DNA from 2 places in the Peribacillus sp. QJM3NY_7 genome. Region 2 is predicted to be linked to the other one. Evidence: riboswitches for the same ligand, from Rfam matches in the RefSeq annotation. Region 2 holds a riboswitch; the other holds the start of a gene.
The links. A riboswitch is a leader RNA that binds a small molecule or an ion and turns the genes downstream of it on or off. The one in region 2 is predicted to bind S-adenosylmethionine.

Region 1 (8,279 bases), 820 kb from region 2:
CTCGGACGTAAAACCTCCAGGTACCTTGAGCCAGGCAAAAAACGATGCCGCTGGAGCTTTGACTTCCCAGCCGATGGACCTCAATCCCTCAATGAAAACATTCCTTCGCCCCTCGTACATTTGCACTAACTGCTCTACACAGGTCTGTGAGTCAAGCAAAGCGCTTGCCGCAGCTTCTTGTATCGCCGGGAAAAGACTCACATAAAGATGGTCTTGTAATAGTTCAAGAGCTTCTATTACACTCTTATTGCCCACTGCGAAGCCGACTCTCCACCCTGCCATATTATATGTTTTCGATAGAGTGTATATTTCAACTCCTACATCCTTCGCTCCCTCCGCCTGGAGAAAGCTTATCGGTTTTTTTCCGTCGAATCCGATCGCCCCATAGGCGAAATCATGGACCACACAAATTGAATGTTCTTTTGCAAAGGAGACGGTTTCATCAAAGAAACTTTCAGTTGCAGAAGCGCCTGTGGGATTATTCGGATAATTCAAGAACATCATTTTGGCTTTATCAAGAACCTCTTTATGTATGTCATCGTATTTCGGAAGAAAATCATTTTCTTCTGTCAAGGGCATCAGTTCGGTCTTTGCCTGGGCTAAAACAACACCGGAAAGATAATCCGGATAGCCGGGATCTGGAACAAGGATTGTATCACCTGGATTCAATAAACACTGCGGAAGTTCGACAAGACCTGCCTTTCCCCCGAATAGAATCGCCACTTCACTATTCGGATCCAGCTTGACACCGTATTCCCGTTCATAAAAGACGGCAGCAGCATCTTTTAAATATTGATGTCCCCGGAATGGCGAATATTTATGATTAATCGTTTTTTCAGCGGCAGTTTGCAAACTTTTGACGATATGTTCCGGCGTCGGCTGATCAGGGTTTCCCTGGCCTAAATTAATGACATCATGTCCTTGCTCCGTGATTGCATTGACTTTTGCGACCAGTGAAGCAAAAAACTGCTTGGGCAGGTCCTGAAGCAGTCCGGATTTTTCGAATTGCACCATTTATACACCTTCTCTGAAATTTCTTGAAATTCTAGTCACAAATGATATATGTTTATCGTAGTCTTGTAAAGCATTTTTTACATGTGGGGGGTTTAAACGATGAAGTGGAAAATAGCTTGTATTCAAATGGATATAGCTTTCGGGCAACCAGATATCAATTTTCAGGTTGCAGAACAATGGATGGAAAAAGCAGCTCGGTCCGAACCCGATATCGTCATATTACCAGAGCTTTGGACAACCGGATACGACTTGACCAGGCTGAATGAGATTGCTGATCAAGAGGCAGAAAAAACGATTGAATTTCTTAAAACACAGGCACAGAAACACCAGATTCACATCATCGGAGGTTCCATTGCGAAAAAAACAAGCAAGGGAATCTATAACACCATGATCATCATCGATAAACACGGAAAGCTCATTAAAGAATATGATAAGCTTCACTTATTTCAATTAATGGATGAACATCATTTCCTGCAGCCAGGTGAAAAAGATGGTTTATTCACCCTTGATGAAAAAATATGTGCCGGGTTCGTTTGTTATGACATTCGTTTCCCAGAATGGCAGCGAGCCCATACCGTTCAAGGCGCGGAAGTTCTATTCGTTACGGCTGAATGGCCAAAGCCGAGACTCGATCACTGGAGAGCTTTATTGATAAGCCGTGCCATCGAGAACCAAGCCTATGTTGTAGCCGTTAATCGTACAGGTTCGGATGTCAATAATATATTTGCGGGCCATTCCTTGATTATTGATCCATGGGGGAATATCATAAGTGAAGCCGGAGAAGGAAACGAACTATTGACAGGCAGCTTGGACTTCAACAAAGTTACGGAAGCACGTAACAAAATACCTGTATTCGAAGATCGCCGTCCTGATTTTTATTAATTTACCCATTGACAAACTATTTAAAAAGTTGATATTATTTTCCCGAAGATTAAAATTTCAGAAAACATTTACTCTTATCAAGAGCAGGCTGAGGGATAAAGGCCCTATGAAGCCCAGCAACCGACTGTAATACCATTGTGAAATGGGGCGGATCTTCCGCCGGATTATTGAATCCACAGAGCACGGTGCTAATTCCACCAGAATTCATTTTCTGGAAGATAAGAGGTCCGAAGCCAAAACTTCTGCCTCTTTCTATATGAAAGAGGCTTTTTTATTCTTATTTTGAATCTGGAGGGGAAAAGAATGACTCAAAACCATTCAAATTTTAAGAGATTGACAAACGAAACAGCTATAACTCTTGCAAAAAAACTTGGCTTGGTCAATGCGGATGCAAGTTTGAAATGTAATGAAATCGGCGATGGTAACTTAAATTATGTTTTTCATATTACAGACACGGTCACAAACAAAGGTCTAATAATAAAACAAGCGGTCCCTTATGCCAAGGTACTTGGTGAAAGCTGGCCGCTGACATTGAAAAGGGCAGCCATTGAAGCGAATGCGCTGATTCATTTCAGAAGTTATTGCCCCGAATTCGTACCGCAAGTCTACTATTCGGATGAACAGCTTGCCATCACAGTCATGGAGGATTTATCGCACTTGAAAATCGTTAGAACAGGATTGATCGATGGCGATTCATATCCATTGCTTTCACAACATATTGGTGAGTATGTTGCGAAGACGGCATTTTATACATCCGATTATCATTTAGAACCCTCTTCTAAAAAGGAGGTGGCCCGACATTTCACGAATCCCGAACTCTGCAAAATCACTGAGGTCTTTATTTTCACGGATCCATTTTTTGAGGAACTCCCTGGAGATTTCGAGGTGGAATTGAAAGATGCCGCCCAAAAAATATGGAATGATCAAGAAGTGATACTTGAGGTCGCCAAGCTGAAGCAAAGCTTTGAAACCGAGCAGGAAGCCTTGCTTCATGGAGATTTACATACTGGAAGTATATTTGCAAGTGTAACTGAAACAAAGGTTATTGATCCGGAATTCGCTTTTTATGGGCCAGTTGGTTTTGACCTTGGTCAATACACCGCCAATCTTCTCTTTCAGGCAGTCACACGCAATGGCGCTGGAAAGGAAGAGATTTTCACGCTCCTTCATGAATTTTGGAATGCCTTTGAAGAAACTTACACCAAATTATGGGAGGTCCAAAATAAAAGTCCATTCCGCCATGTGAAGGGTTATCTGCCTTATTTACTGACAAAATTCAAAAAAGATGCATTCGGCTTTGCCGGCTGCGAACTGATTCGGCGAACCATTGGCCTTTCCCATGTAGCCGATTTAAACGTCATTGAAGATAAAGAAACAAGGATCGCAGCCAAAACGGCAACATTGGAAATCGGTACTTTTTTAATTAAAAAACGGGGAGAATTGGATGTTCCAGCCGTCATTGAAGCGTTGAAGCAACGGATACTGCCATCTTACTCAACCATTTAAAAGGAGACCTGAACATGACTACAATTGCACCCTTACCATATTCGGTACATTGGGATGATACCCATATTACATTATTAAATCAACAAGCCCTTCCTTCCATAACTGAATTTATTGAACTTCATTCTGTTGATGATGTATATGACAGCATTTTGTCTTTAAAAGTTCGCGGTGCCCCAGCAATTGGGCTGACGGCAGCATTTGGTGTTGCACTTGGCGCCAAGCAGGAAACAACCGCTGATTTAGGGGAATTCAAGAAAAATGTAATGAGACATATTGAAAAACTCGCCTCTTCACGGCCTACTGCAGTCAACCTTTTTTGGGCGTTAAGGAGGATGGAGAACACCTTGCAGGCTGCGCAAAGCATTTCAACTGCCAAGGAAGCACTTATATCGGAGGCTAAAGCCATCTTTGCTGAAGATGAAGAAATGTGCAGGAAAATCGGGGAACATGGTTTATCGCTATTCACTAGAGGAGATTCCATTCTTACGCATTGCAACGCTGGGGGAATCGCCACGGCTCGGTATGGCACAGCCTTGGCTCCCTTCCACCTGGCTAAAGAAAGGGACTTTCCGCTAAAAGTGTACGCATGTGAAACAAGGCCTGTCCTGCAAGGGGCGCGTTTGACGGCTTGGGAATTGATGCAAGCGGGAGTTGACGTCACCTTAATTTCTGATAATATGGCTGCCCATACGATTCACCAGAAAGAAATAAAGGGAATTATCGTCGGGGCCGACAGGATTGCGGCAAATGGAGATACTGCCAATAAAATCGGGACGTTGGGATTGGCCATATTAGCCAAGCACTTTGGTATCCCCTTTTATGTGGCCGCACCATCAAGCACATTCGACCTTTCTATCGAATCCGGCACATCCATCCCGATCGAAGAACGGAATGGAACGGAAATCACCTTCATTCAAGGTGTAAGGATCGCTCCGGAAAACGTGAAGACTTTCAATCCAGCCTTCGACGTTACACCGAATCATCTAATTACAAGCATCATTACCGAAAACGGCATCATAACACCGGATTTCTTCAAAAACATTCCGCATTTTGTTAATTGATCCAGGTTCCTTTTATGGTGTTAAAAAACGAGAAGGATTTTTTATCCCTCTCGTTTTTTAAAGGTGATTGAATTAAGATTATTCTTGCGAGGTCTATAATACAATATTTAAATTTGAACATCTTCAGTTAATATTAGGATGTCTTCGATAAGAGAAAAGGACATTCTTATTATTTTGAAAAGAACTCCTGAAGTGCCTTCTTATTTTTAGTGTAGTCTATTTCCAAAACGGCTCCGGACTGGGGATATATTTCATCCTTAAAGCTTCCTTTCACTGGAACCCTTAAGGTTTCGACCGTGTCCGGTGTATGGAAGACGGCTTTGGGACCCATTTCCATTATTGTTTTCAGGCCAATATCCGTATCCAAGTACGAGAGTCCTTGTTCGATTATACTAGGAAGGGCCGCCATCCCTTCGAAGGATGAGATTTGATTTATAAACGCTGTTTTTAATTGAACCATTACTTCTTGTTGTCGTTCAACCCTGCCAAAATCACTTTCATCGTCATGTCTAAAACGGACATATTTCAATATTTCCTCACCATGTAAAACGCTTTTACCGACGCTTGCTTGGATGCTCATATCATCTATGATTTCCTGATCCACATTCACCGCCACCCCCTCAGGGGCAAGTAAATCCACCATCTTCACAAATCCCTTAAAGTCGATTACCGCTACATGGTCAATCTTGACATCGAAGTTTTCCTGTATGGTTTTCTTGAGCAATTCCCTCCCACCATAATAATAAGCAGCATTTATTTTGTTATATCCTGATTTATTCCCGGGGATTTTCACATAACTATCACGCATAATCGAAGCCAGCTTCAGTTTCTCCTGCTCAGGAAAGTATTTTGCAAGGATAATCGCATCTGATCGAGATTTTTGCTCTCCCCTTGTGTCAACACCAATTAACAGAAAAGTTTTATCGTTTTCCTGGTTATCTTCATTGGTTAGTTTTTTTTCCGTACCTTCATTTCCATTTTGTTTGGGTAAAGGGGCATAGGTGCAGCCTGCCAGAATCAAGACCAATAGATATATGAACAATACCTTTTCTTTCATTACCTCACCTCATCGGAAAATTACCCCTATTCTCTGCCTAATTTTGGAATTCTATGCATGAAACGAAAAAAAAGCCTGCCAACGATATCCGCTGACAGGCTTTTCGATCAAAATCATTTATTGATTTCTTTCTTTAATACTTCTACTGCCTTTTTCACTTGTGTGTCGTTTTTAAGGATTTTCTCGCGGATGACCTGCATCAATTTCACGGTAGTATCATCCTTAATGGTGCCGGTTTCTTTAATTTTTTGTTCCCTTTGGAATGCTGTGACCGCATTCTTGGTTGCTTCATCGAAGAATCCATCTATTTTACCTGGATCATGTCCTGCTTCCTTCAGCATCTCTTCAGCCGCCTTCACTTCACTAGAAGAATCGGATGCTTTCAATTCCTTATCAGGCGAAATGTACGGAAGGCTGGCATAATCGGGAAGCTTCACATTAATATCCGGCTTGATCCCTTTTTTATGAATCCAATTGCCTTCAGGAGTCAACCATTTAGCTGCCGTATATTTGAAGTTAGATCCATCTTTAAAGGGTTTTTCGGCAGTCTGCACTGTCCCTTTCCCAAATGACTTGACACCAATCAATGGAATGTCCGCAGACTCACTGACAGCCGCTGCAACGATTTCAGAAGCACTGGCACTTCCGTCATCAATCAACACGACTACCGGGATTTTCAGTTCTCCATCATTCTCCGATTTATATACATCTTTTTTCCCGCTGCGATCCTCAACTTGAAGGACCACTTTCCCATTAGGCACGAACAGGCTTGCCATTTCTATTGCTTGGTCAAGAAGTCCTCCTGGGTTTCCCCGTAAATCCAATACGAGACCCTTCATATCCTTCTTCGACATTTCTTCAAGCGCCGTTTTCAGCTCTTGGACTGTATGTTCGGAAAAACTGGTCACTTGAATTTTTGCAACTCCATCATCAAGCATTTCCGCATATACGGTTTCAATCGGAATTGTGTCCCGTTTAATGGTGAGCTCGATCGGTTCAGACTCACCAGCTCTTGAGATGGAAAGATCCACTTTGGTACCCTTCTCGCCCCTGATTTTCAGGACAGCTTCAGAAGAGGTTAGCCCTTCAACACTTTTACCATCCACACTTAAAATGATATCATTTGGTTTTACCCCTGCTTTTTCTGCTGGGGACCCTTTTATCGGTGAGACGACCATGATTTTTCCATCCTGCTCCTGAATCTCAGCACCGATTCCTTCAAAAGATGAAGAGATGCTCTCATGGAAACTCGATGCTTCCTTTTTATCCATATAAGCAGAGTAGGGATCATCCAATGATTTGATCATTCCATTAATTGCGCCGTCAACCAGCTTTTCTTCATCAACCTCTTCATAATAGTTATCTTTTATCTTATCGTATGTAGTATACAGCTTTTCAAATTCCGCATGCTTATCCGGTGCTAATGACTCTACTTTTTCATCTCCAAAGGTCAAGGCTATTGTAGTAATCCCTGCAGTTAGAAATATGACTAAGAAAATCCCCATAATGAACGTAAACTTTTTTATTTTAATGAATTTCCCTGCCTCTTTTGGCTGTTTTTGATTTTCTTCTTCCACTGAAGCCTCACCACTTTCATTCTTCATGACGATATAAACGATTTCTATCTATTTTAACAGCTTTCATGCCAATCGAAAAATAATAGTTATCAAAAATAACAACTTATAGCCATATGTATTTTTTAATAAACTTCAAATCATGGAGAATGCTCCAAAGACAACAGGCATCTCCTGATATTACAAAAATGCGGATACCTGGAACAAATGAGCCTGTATCCAAACTGCCATTATACAGCATCACTTATTCCTGGTCACCCGCCTGTCATTTACATCCAATTATCAGTCCTGGATAGCTGCTTCCAATGCCACTTCAACCATTTCGTTAAAAGTTGACTGGCGCTCATCCGCCGACGTTTCCTCACCAGTTAAAATGTGATCGGAAATGGTCAATACAGATAAAGCTTGGCGTCCAAATTTAGCAGCAAGCGTGTAAAGGGCCGCTGATTCCATTTCTATCGCAAGTATTTGGTATTTTGCCCATTTTTCCAATTCACTATTATCGTTATAAAACTGATCGGCCGTAAATACATTACCGACCTTCAATTGCAAGCCCTTTGCCGTGCCGGCGTCATAAGCTTTTCTTAGTAATTCGAAATCTGCGGTCGGGGCAAAGTCCACCCCGCCGAAAGTCATACGATTCATTTGGGAATCGGTGGAGGCACTCATGGCAAGGATCACATCCCTGACTTTTACATCTTTTTGAATCGCTCCTGCAGTTCCCACACGAATCAACTTCTGGACATTATAGCTATTCATCAATTCATTCACGTAAATCGAAATGGATGGGACACCCATGCCTGTACCTTGTACAGAAATTCGTTTTCCTTTATATGTCCCTGTATATCCAAACATGTTACGAACTTCATTATAAAGTTTAGCATCCTCTAAAAATGTTTCAGCAATATATTTTGCACGCAACGGGTCCCCAGGAAGTAAGACCGTTTCCGCAATTTCATTCTCTTTTGCACCAATATGTACGCTCATACGACTATGTCCTCCTTAACTTGTGGTTGAAATGATATTCAAAAACTACTATACCATATCAACCACAAGTTAGGAAAATCGAACCTTATCTGGAACTTAAAAAATGGAAATCACGAAACGACTTTTGGCACCCTTCCTAAATCGCAAACAAAACGGCGGAGGTCCGCCGTCTTTTTTTTTAATGGTTAATAAAATTAA
Region 2 (8,279 bases):
CTGGATCCGAAATTGGTCCGTGCCATTATTAGGCATATCGTATCGAATGAAAAGATCCTCTCATTTGATATCTCTGAAGTGAACCCTTCATTGGACGAAAATAATAAGACCGTTACATTGGCAGGGCATTTAATAAATGAGGTTTTGCTGCATTTTAAATAATGGACATGGGATGGCGGCAACTCCAATTCGGTCTTCCCAGAAAGAGCGTTTCTTTTCGTATCGACTGTTGGGGCTTTCCTTAATGTTATCTTCAATATTGAAGCGAAAAACCTTTAAAGCCCCCAGACTGTCCATGAATCATTCATGGACAGTTTTTTGCGCCTCCTTCACAAGGATTCATGGTCCTTGGCATTGCTTCGTTCGACTAACCATTTAAAGTATAAAGGCATGTGGATTTTCCATGCCTCTGCTAAGTTCAATACTGATACTTGTGGGTTTTTGGTTTATAATAACAACCATCTAGCCTTTTGAGGAGGGATTCCATGAATGAATATAAAGTAACGGTCAGGAATGGCAGTACCTTAATTTTGTCGGAAATCATTAAAGCTGAAGATGAAAGAGAAGTCCTTGGCACTCTTTTGATTTCCAGCGAATTATTTAATCAACCATTTACTGATATCAAGATTTTAGAAAGCTGATTTGTGCCTGCCCATTCCATTTGATACACTGTAATAAATCTTAATACGGTGGCGATATTATGTGTGGACGTTTCACTCTTTTCACTGACATAGAAGAAATAAAAGAACGGTTTGATATCCAAGGGTCATTTGATGAGGAATACCAATTCAGCTACAATATTGCTCCCTCCCAATCCGTGCTCTCCGTCATTAATGACGGGGTAAGGAACCGGCTTGGATATCTTCGGTGGGGACTCATTCCTTTCTGGGCAAAAGACGAAAAAGCGGGCTACAAAATGATCAATGCCAGAGCGGAAACCATTGCTGAGAAAGCAAGCTTCAGGAATGCGTATAAGAAGAAGAGATGCTTGATAATCGCTGACTCTTTTTATGAATGGAAGAAGACACCAGAAAGAAAAATACCGATGCGGATAAAACTGAAGAATCATGCTCCATTTGGAATGGCCGGTCTCTGGGAATCCTGGAAATCTCCTGAAGGCATCAGCATCTATTCGTGCTCTGTTATAACAACTGTGCCAAATGAGCTAATGACCAGCATTCATGACCGCATGCCTGTCATCCTAAAACCAGAAGATGAAAAAGATTGGTTGAATCCTTCCATTAATGATCCTGCATATCTGCAACAGTATTTAAAATCATTCGATTCGGAACAGATGGAAGCATTTGAAGTATCGACTGATGTAAACTCGACTAAAAATAATACACCTAACCTAATCCAACAAGTTTGTTGAGAGTTCATTAGGCCTCTCAGAATGTAGACAACTCGGTGAAAATCGAGTTTGTCTACATTTTTTTATGGTTTTTACAATTTGACGTCGCCTCCAGGCACTCGCTTTTCCCCCAGGAGTCTCGCACACCCGCTCCAATCAACTTAGATCTCTTTATAAACAGTAAGGAGTGCATGTGAAACACTTTAAAAATTAACCCTTGCGAAAATAGACAAAATGCTGTACTGTTATATTTGCTTTTCAAAACGACTTTCGATGTCAGGAACTCAGGCAAGTTTCCAGCGTGGTACTTTTCTGGCAGGCATCGTAATTTTTAAATAATTATATAATGTAATCTTCTTATCAAGAGAGACGGAGGGACTGGCCCGAAGATGTCTCGGCAGCGGACTTAAATGGAGTGCTGTGCCAAATCCAGCAGGCTGATTTTCGCCTGAAAGATAAGGAGGGTGTTTTTTATAAATTAAAAGACCTCTTCTTGTTATTAAATAGAAGGGGTCTTTTTTTATGCCAGTTTTTTGCTACAGCTCCATGACTGGAAAATCAGGTAGGTTCAAATTGGAGTTATTTGCGAAAACTGTTAATAGAATAAGAGCTGTGACACATGTCGCGGGAATAATAAAAAGAGGTGTACATCATGAGTGCAAACAATAAAGGGAATCCATGGGCATTGATCCCATTTGTCGTATTTTTAATTTTATTTATTGGATCCGGAATCATCACTAAAGATTTTTATTCATTTCCGGTGATTGTAGCGATTTCCATTGCATCGGCAGCTGCATTGGCGATGAATCGGAAAGAGACATTCAATGAAAAGGTTGATATCTTCTGTAAAGGTGCCGGGGACGCCAATATTATGTTAATGGTTATCATTTTCCTTTTGGCCGGCGCTTTTGCCGAAGTTGCCAATGGCATGGGGGCAGTTGAATCAACCGTGAATCTTGCCTTAGCTGTTTTCCCCCAAAATCTATTAATGGTGGGGATTTTCATCATCGCTTGTTTTATTTCTCTATCCATGGGGACAAGCATGGGAACGATCGTAGCCCTGGCACCTATCGGGGTAGGGATTAGTGAACAAACTGATATTTCACTTGCCCTTTCAATGGCAGCCGTTATTGGTGGTGCGATGTTTGGGGATAACCTTTCATTCATTTCAGATACGACAATCGCTGCTGTCCGAACTCAGGGAACGAAAATGAAGGATAAGTTTAAAGTGAATTTTTTCATCGTTTTACCTGCAGCCATCATCACATGTGCCATCCTAGGAATTTTAACGATGGGTGAACAGGCTGACATTTCCCAACAGTCTTATGATTGGGTGAAGATTCTTCCGTATCTTTGCGTATTGGTCACTGCATTGGCAGGAGTCAATGTGTTCTTGGTCCTTTCCATCGGAATCGTATTTGCCGGAATCATCGGCTTGGCTGATGGTAGTTATCAACCGTTGGGTGTCATTCAAAAAGTTGGAGAAGGAATGGCGGGAATGTATGAAATCTCCTTCCTTGCCATTTTAATTGCAGGTATGGTAGCCGTAATCAAACATAATGGTGGCATCGATTATCTACTCCACCTAGTGACACGAAATAGCAAATCGAAAAAAGGGGCGGAATTCAGCATTGCGGGGCTTGTTGGTTTAACGAACCTTTCAACGGCAAATAACACGATTTCGATTATCATTGCCGGGCCACTTGCCAAAAATATTTCTGAAAAGTATGGGATTGATCCGCGGAAATCGGCGAGCGTCCTTGACATTTTTGCATGTTGTATCCAAGGGTTGATCCCATATGGAGCACAACTGCTTGTTGCAGCAGGGGTAGCAAAAATTTCTCCGTTAAGCATCTTGCCGTATTCATATTACCCAATCCTGATTGGACTTTGTGGCGTCATTGCCATCCTGATTGGTTTTCCACGGTTTCAGCCGGGAAATGATGAAATGAAGAAACGTACCTCTTAAAAAGAGAATATAATAACAAAACACCCTGAATCATTGGATGCAGGGTGTTTTCTGTATGGTAAATACATAAACATAATAAAGTTTTCTCACACTTTTCAATTTTTCTGCTTAATTCCGGTCCAAATTAATGATGGTTGTGTGTGAGACACCTGTCATGAATAGAGGACAACACCAACTAAACCGGAAAGAATAATTACATAGGCTGGATGCCAGCGTAATTTCATTAGGGCAAATAACGATAAACCAAAAACGATTAATAAGCTTATCGTATGCCATGAAAAGTTCACGGCTATCATATGATTGGAAAGTGCTAAACTGATCGCTGCAAAGATGATCAAACTAGTGACAATCGGTCTTAATCCATAAAACATGGATTGAACAACTGGATAATGATTCAATTTACTGAAAAATGTGGCTATAACGGTTACGAATATAATGGCAGGAAGCAAGATTCCTAGAGCAGATGATATGGCTCCTGCTAACCCAGCAGTCGAATAGCCAACGAGAATGGCACTATTGGCGGTGACAGGTCCTGGGGACATCCCGGAAATGGCGATTATATCGGTGAATTCCTGCGTTGTCATCCATCCATGCTGTGAGACTTCCGATTCTATTACGGGAATCATGGCGTATCCGCCTCCGAAAGATACAAAGCCGATAATAAAGAAGGTGCTAAACAACTCCCACAATTCCATCATTCCATCACATGCTTTCTTAAAAATTAGTTAGTCCCTATTTTGTGTTACCTATATGCCAGCACCCATGAAAGGTTCGAAATCATTTTCTTCTATTTTCCTATCTTTTTTGTCCATCTTGACATCGTAACCTAATTTTCTCTTAATGGAGATGGTCACAATACCGGCTAGAGCTCCTGCTAATATAACCATCACAGGGTGAAGAAAGAAGAGGACGGGAATTCCTGCTATTAAAATACAGAAAGTTGATTTGTCTACAACTGCGTTTTTTCCTATCTTGATAGCCGCATAGGCGATGATGGCTACAATGGAAGCTCTGATCGATATGAATGCGGATTCAACCTTCGGATTATCCTGAATGAAAAAATACACAATGCCCAGGAGCAGAACAATTAAAAAGGTAGGTAATGAAACACCGATCATGGCTGCAATTGCCCCCTTCATTCCGGCAATTCGATGGCCGATAAAGGTGGCGGAGTTAATGGCGACAGCTCCCGGTACGGACTGAGATAAAGCAAAAACATCCGTAACTTCTTCGCTTTTCATCCATTTTCTCTTTTCGACCACTTCATTTTCGATTAAAGGGATCATCGCAAACCCGCCTCCGAATGTGACAGGTGCTATTTTAAAAAAGGTCCAAAATAATTGGAATAGAGTTTTCCATTGTCCTTTCATTGACATCAGTCACTTCCTTTGCATGCTTTGTTTAATTCTTATCATTAACATATCAAAGAAAAAGGGCTGGGTAAATTGCAACAAAATCATCGGGTATAACAAAACGTTATACCCAGAAGATTTATCCGTTTTATTAGAATGCCGCTAAAAATTGAAGCCTTAGAATGTATCTCACTATTTTCATTTCACCATTTACCTAATGATGCTATCATTTTAATAAACTATCTAAAAACATGGAGGTCGTTTTCTTGAAATTGGAAAATCTGAAAATGTTTTGTTTAGTGGTGGATGAAGGAAGCATAAGCCAGGCAGCGAGGTTAAGTTTCTTATCACAGCCCGCTGTAACACGGCAGATCCATCAACTGGAAAATTATTATAACACTTTGTTATTCGACCGTGAGGAAGGAAGGCTGAGAGTTACAGAAGCAGGAAAGCTGTTATACCCTTTTGCTAAAGCCATAGTAAATGACTTCAACCATTCAAAAGAAGTGATTCAGCAATCGACGGGGAAGTACAATGCAAATCTCATAGTAGGGGCTTCCTTGACTATCGGCGAGTATTTGTTGCCGAGCTTGCTTGGGAGATTCAAAAAACAACAGCCAGAAATAAAAGTGACATTGACGATTAAAAATACTCCCCGGGTTCTGGAGGATCTTTCAAACGATGTCATTGATTTGGCCTTGGTGGAAGGACTTGTGGAAAACACCGATTTTATTGTAGACAAGTTCGCCGAAGACGAATTGATTTTGGTATGTCCATCCGACCACCCATGGAAAGGCAGAAAAGAAATTCAGCTAGAGGAATTGGGAAATGAAAGGATGATTTGGCGTGAATCCATTTCCGGAACACGGCTTATCGTAGAAAATATGCTACGGGAGCATGGGGTTTTAGAAAAAATTGAAAGCTACATGGAGATTGGCAGTACACAAGCGATAAAAAGTGCGGTTGAAGCCGGACTTGGAATCAGCATTTTGCCAAGGTTGACAGTGGCCAGAGAATTGGAGCAAGGCTTTTTGCGGGAAGTGGATATATACAGAATAAATATGGCAAGAAATTTATGGCTAGTCAGGAAAAACAAGCGTTTTAATAAAATAGGGGTGTCTAAATTTGTTGATTTTCTTCAATAAGGATGGACGCTGCCTTTGTTCACTCATACAATTGGCAGCGTTTTCAGTTTCGTGATTAACGGCGTGGCCCCGGCAGCTAGCAAAAGTCATGGTAAATTGAATATACTGCATTGATTATAAAAGCTCTTCTCTATCGGGAAGGGCATTTTGTATTTGGTTGTTCAGTCTTCGGTTAGACAAACAAAGGGATTAATGGTCATAATAAAAGATATAATGATGGTTCGGAGATGATATAGCGTGGAGTTAAAGGAAATAAAGAAGCTCGCCGAAGAATTAAATGAAAGCGGTAAACAGCAACTTGTATATTTCTTGCAGTCTCGAACGAAACCAATGTCGGCTCCTATTCGTGCAATTGATGAAATCCAAGTACAAAAACATAAAGCTAGTCTTGTTTGGCCACATTGCGACAGCCATTTTGTTGTGCGATTTGGTAAATACCTTATCAAAACATGTGCTGGAGAGGTGAAACAGCAGCGTTACAGCTGTAAAGCCTGCCATCAAACCTTCAACGACCTCACAAACACGCCCCTTCAACGCATCAGAAGACCACATAAATCTAAAAGGGCAGTTTTGTTGAACAAGTTGTAAATTTAACATTTTAAAGTAAGAGCATTTCTTTGTAATGAGAAGTGCTTTTTATTTTTGTCAAAATTAAAAGGATATTTCAATAACAATAATAATGTAAATAAAAACAATATAAATTTACTGTTATACGATAAATAATATGCTAAAATCAAGTTGTCATTAAATAGGTGAGGTGTTTTAAATGAATGTTAAACGAGGTTCAACCACTTTCTTAAAGGTAATTATTTTTCTGACTGGAATTGCAGTACTTGCTTTGTGTATCTGGTTGCCTGAGATAGCCGTTAGAGATGCAAGGGTACATCCAGATACGGCTTACTTCCTAATCCCCTTTTTAGTATGTGCATACGGTTTCTATATTGCATTTTCTGTTGCGTTGTATCAAGCCTATAAACTATTAACCTACATCGAAAAGAACAATGCTTTCTCTGAATTATCCCTTAAATCTTTGAAGATTATAAAGAAATGTACTTTTACAGTCATTTTCCTCATTTTGTTAGGAATAGTAAGCTTAAGGGTGCTTGCTAAAGTTACAGGTAGTGATGATGCAGCGGGTCCTACATCATTATGTCTAATGGGTATTTTAGCAACAAGTATCATCGCAGCCATTGTGGACGCACTTCAAAAGCCATTAAAAAATGACCCAGATATAATGTCAAAAAATGAATGATTAACGGATATGTAAGAATTTTGATTGTCAGCCAGGTGATTTTTGGAGTACAAAAGCGACGAAGACACTCAATAAAAACAGACACAACTAATTTATTTAACTACGGGGACGATAGCTCAATGAACCGCCTTTTCACCAAGGCGGTTTTCTTATGGTCAAATATCAACATTAGAATTTAACATAGCCTTTATATAAATAAAATTGAAGTTACCATTAGAAATAGGAAATATACTTAAAGTAAAATTAATTATAAAATAAATTCATATTATTCTAAAAATTCCTGAAAAAGAGAAAGTTTACTGCTGCAACATTCGGAATAGATACATAATATCTACTTAGAAAGGGGTATGAAATGTTCAAAGTATCTTTTATTAAAGGAATTATAACCGTTCCCATTGTTTTTGTTTTACTGGCAGGTTCTTCTGTTACAAAGGCTGCTTCAGATGAGCCGATGCCGGCCACAGATGCAACAATTTCAGCAAATAAGGCTTTTTATGAACAGTTGAATTTTACAGATAAAGAAGATTTCAAGAATGCACATAAAGGTTTCATTGCGCCTTTGAATATGAATCCCATTAAAAATTCAAAAGGTGACGTAGTTTGGGATAGTAATCGATATTCATTCATCAAAGAAGATCAGCCGGCAAGTTTTACTGTAAATCCAAGCTTGTGGCGGCAGGCTCAATTACAAAATATAACAGGCTTATTTAAAGTGGTAGATGGCGTTTATCAAGTTCGGGGCCAGGATTTATCAGTGCTTACCATTGTGGAAGGAAAAACAGGATTAATAGTTTTGGATACACTTTCTACAATTGAAACGGCAAAAGCAGCCATGGAGCTTTATTTTGAACATCGGCCCAAAAATCCAGTAAGTGCAATTGTTATTAGTCACAGTCATGCGGATCACTTTGGTGGTATGAAAGGCATTGCTCAATATGCTGACAATCCAGCTAAGGTGCCGATTATTGTCCCAGCAGGTTTTAACGATGAAGCGCTAAGTGAAAACATTCTTTTAGGCAATATAATGTCTCGCCGTGCAGGTTATATGTTTGGAAATCTCTTAACCGCAAATGAAAGGGGGTTTGTTACTTCTGGTATTGGCCCTGGATTAAGTAACGGAACTTTTAGCTATTTACCTCCAACAATGGAAGTGAAGGATGATATTCAAACGGTGGAAATAGACGGAATTACATTTAAATTTTTATTGACG

Region 1: it holds a riboswitch for S-adenosylmethionine, as region 2 does, so the genes downstream of both, mtnK (S-methyl-5-thioribose kinase) here and AC0VX1_RS11210 (Na+/H+ antiporter NhaC family protein) in region 2, are expected to answer to the same signal.

Annotation. Positions count from the first base shown of each region.
Region 1 is NZ_CM149663.1:3,165,772-3,174,050, forward strand. It holds gene AC0VX1_RS15085 (pyridoxal phosphate-dependent aminotransferase) at 1-1,014, opposite strand, end outside; gene AC0VX1_RS15090 (carbon-nitrogen family hydrolase) at 1,114-1,896, shown strand; SAM riboswitch class I at 1,968-2,121, shown strand; gene mtnK (S-methyl-5-thioribose kinase) at 2,200-3,402, shown strand; gene mtnA (S-methyl-5-thioribose-1-phosphate isomerase) at 3,417-4,463, shown strand; gene AC0VX1_RS15105 (LCP family protein) at 4,633-5,520, opposite strand; gene AC0VX1_RS15110 (lmo1851 family serine protease) at 5,634-7,124, opposite strand; gene deoD (purine-nucleoside phosphorylase) at 7,377-8,081, opposite strand.
Region 2 is NZ_CM149663.1:2,348,052-2,356,330, forward strand. It holds gene hutG (formimidoylglutamase) at 1-162, shown strand, start outside; gene AC0VX1_RS11200 (hypothetical protein) at 486-641, shown strand; gene AC0VX1_RS11205 (SOS response-associated peptidase) at 701-1,372, shown strand; SAM riboswitch class I at 1,706-1,813, shown strand; gene AC0VX1_RS11210 (Na+/H+ antiporter NhaC family protein) at 2,004-3,320, shown strand; gene AC0VX1_RS11215 (chromate transporter) at 3,473-4,018, opposite strand; gene AC0VX1_RS11220 (chromate transporter) at 4,067-4,696, opposite strand; gene AC0VX1_RS11225 (LysR family transcriptional regulator) at 4,939-5,817, shown strand; partial or broken gene AC0VX1_RS11230 (transposase) at 6,055-6,369, shown strand; gene AC0VX1_RS11235 (DUF2975 domain-containing protein) at 6,584-7,069, shown strand; gene AC0VX1_RS11240 (alkyl/aryl-sulfatase) at 7,422-8,279, shown strand, end outside.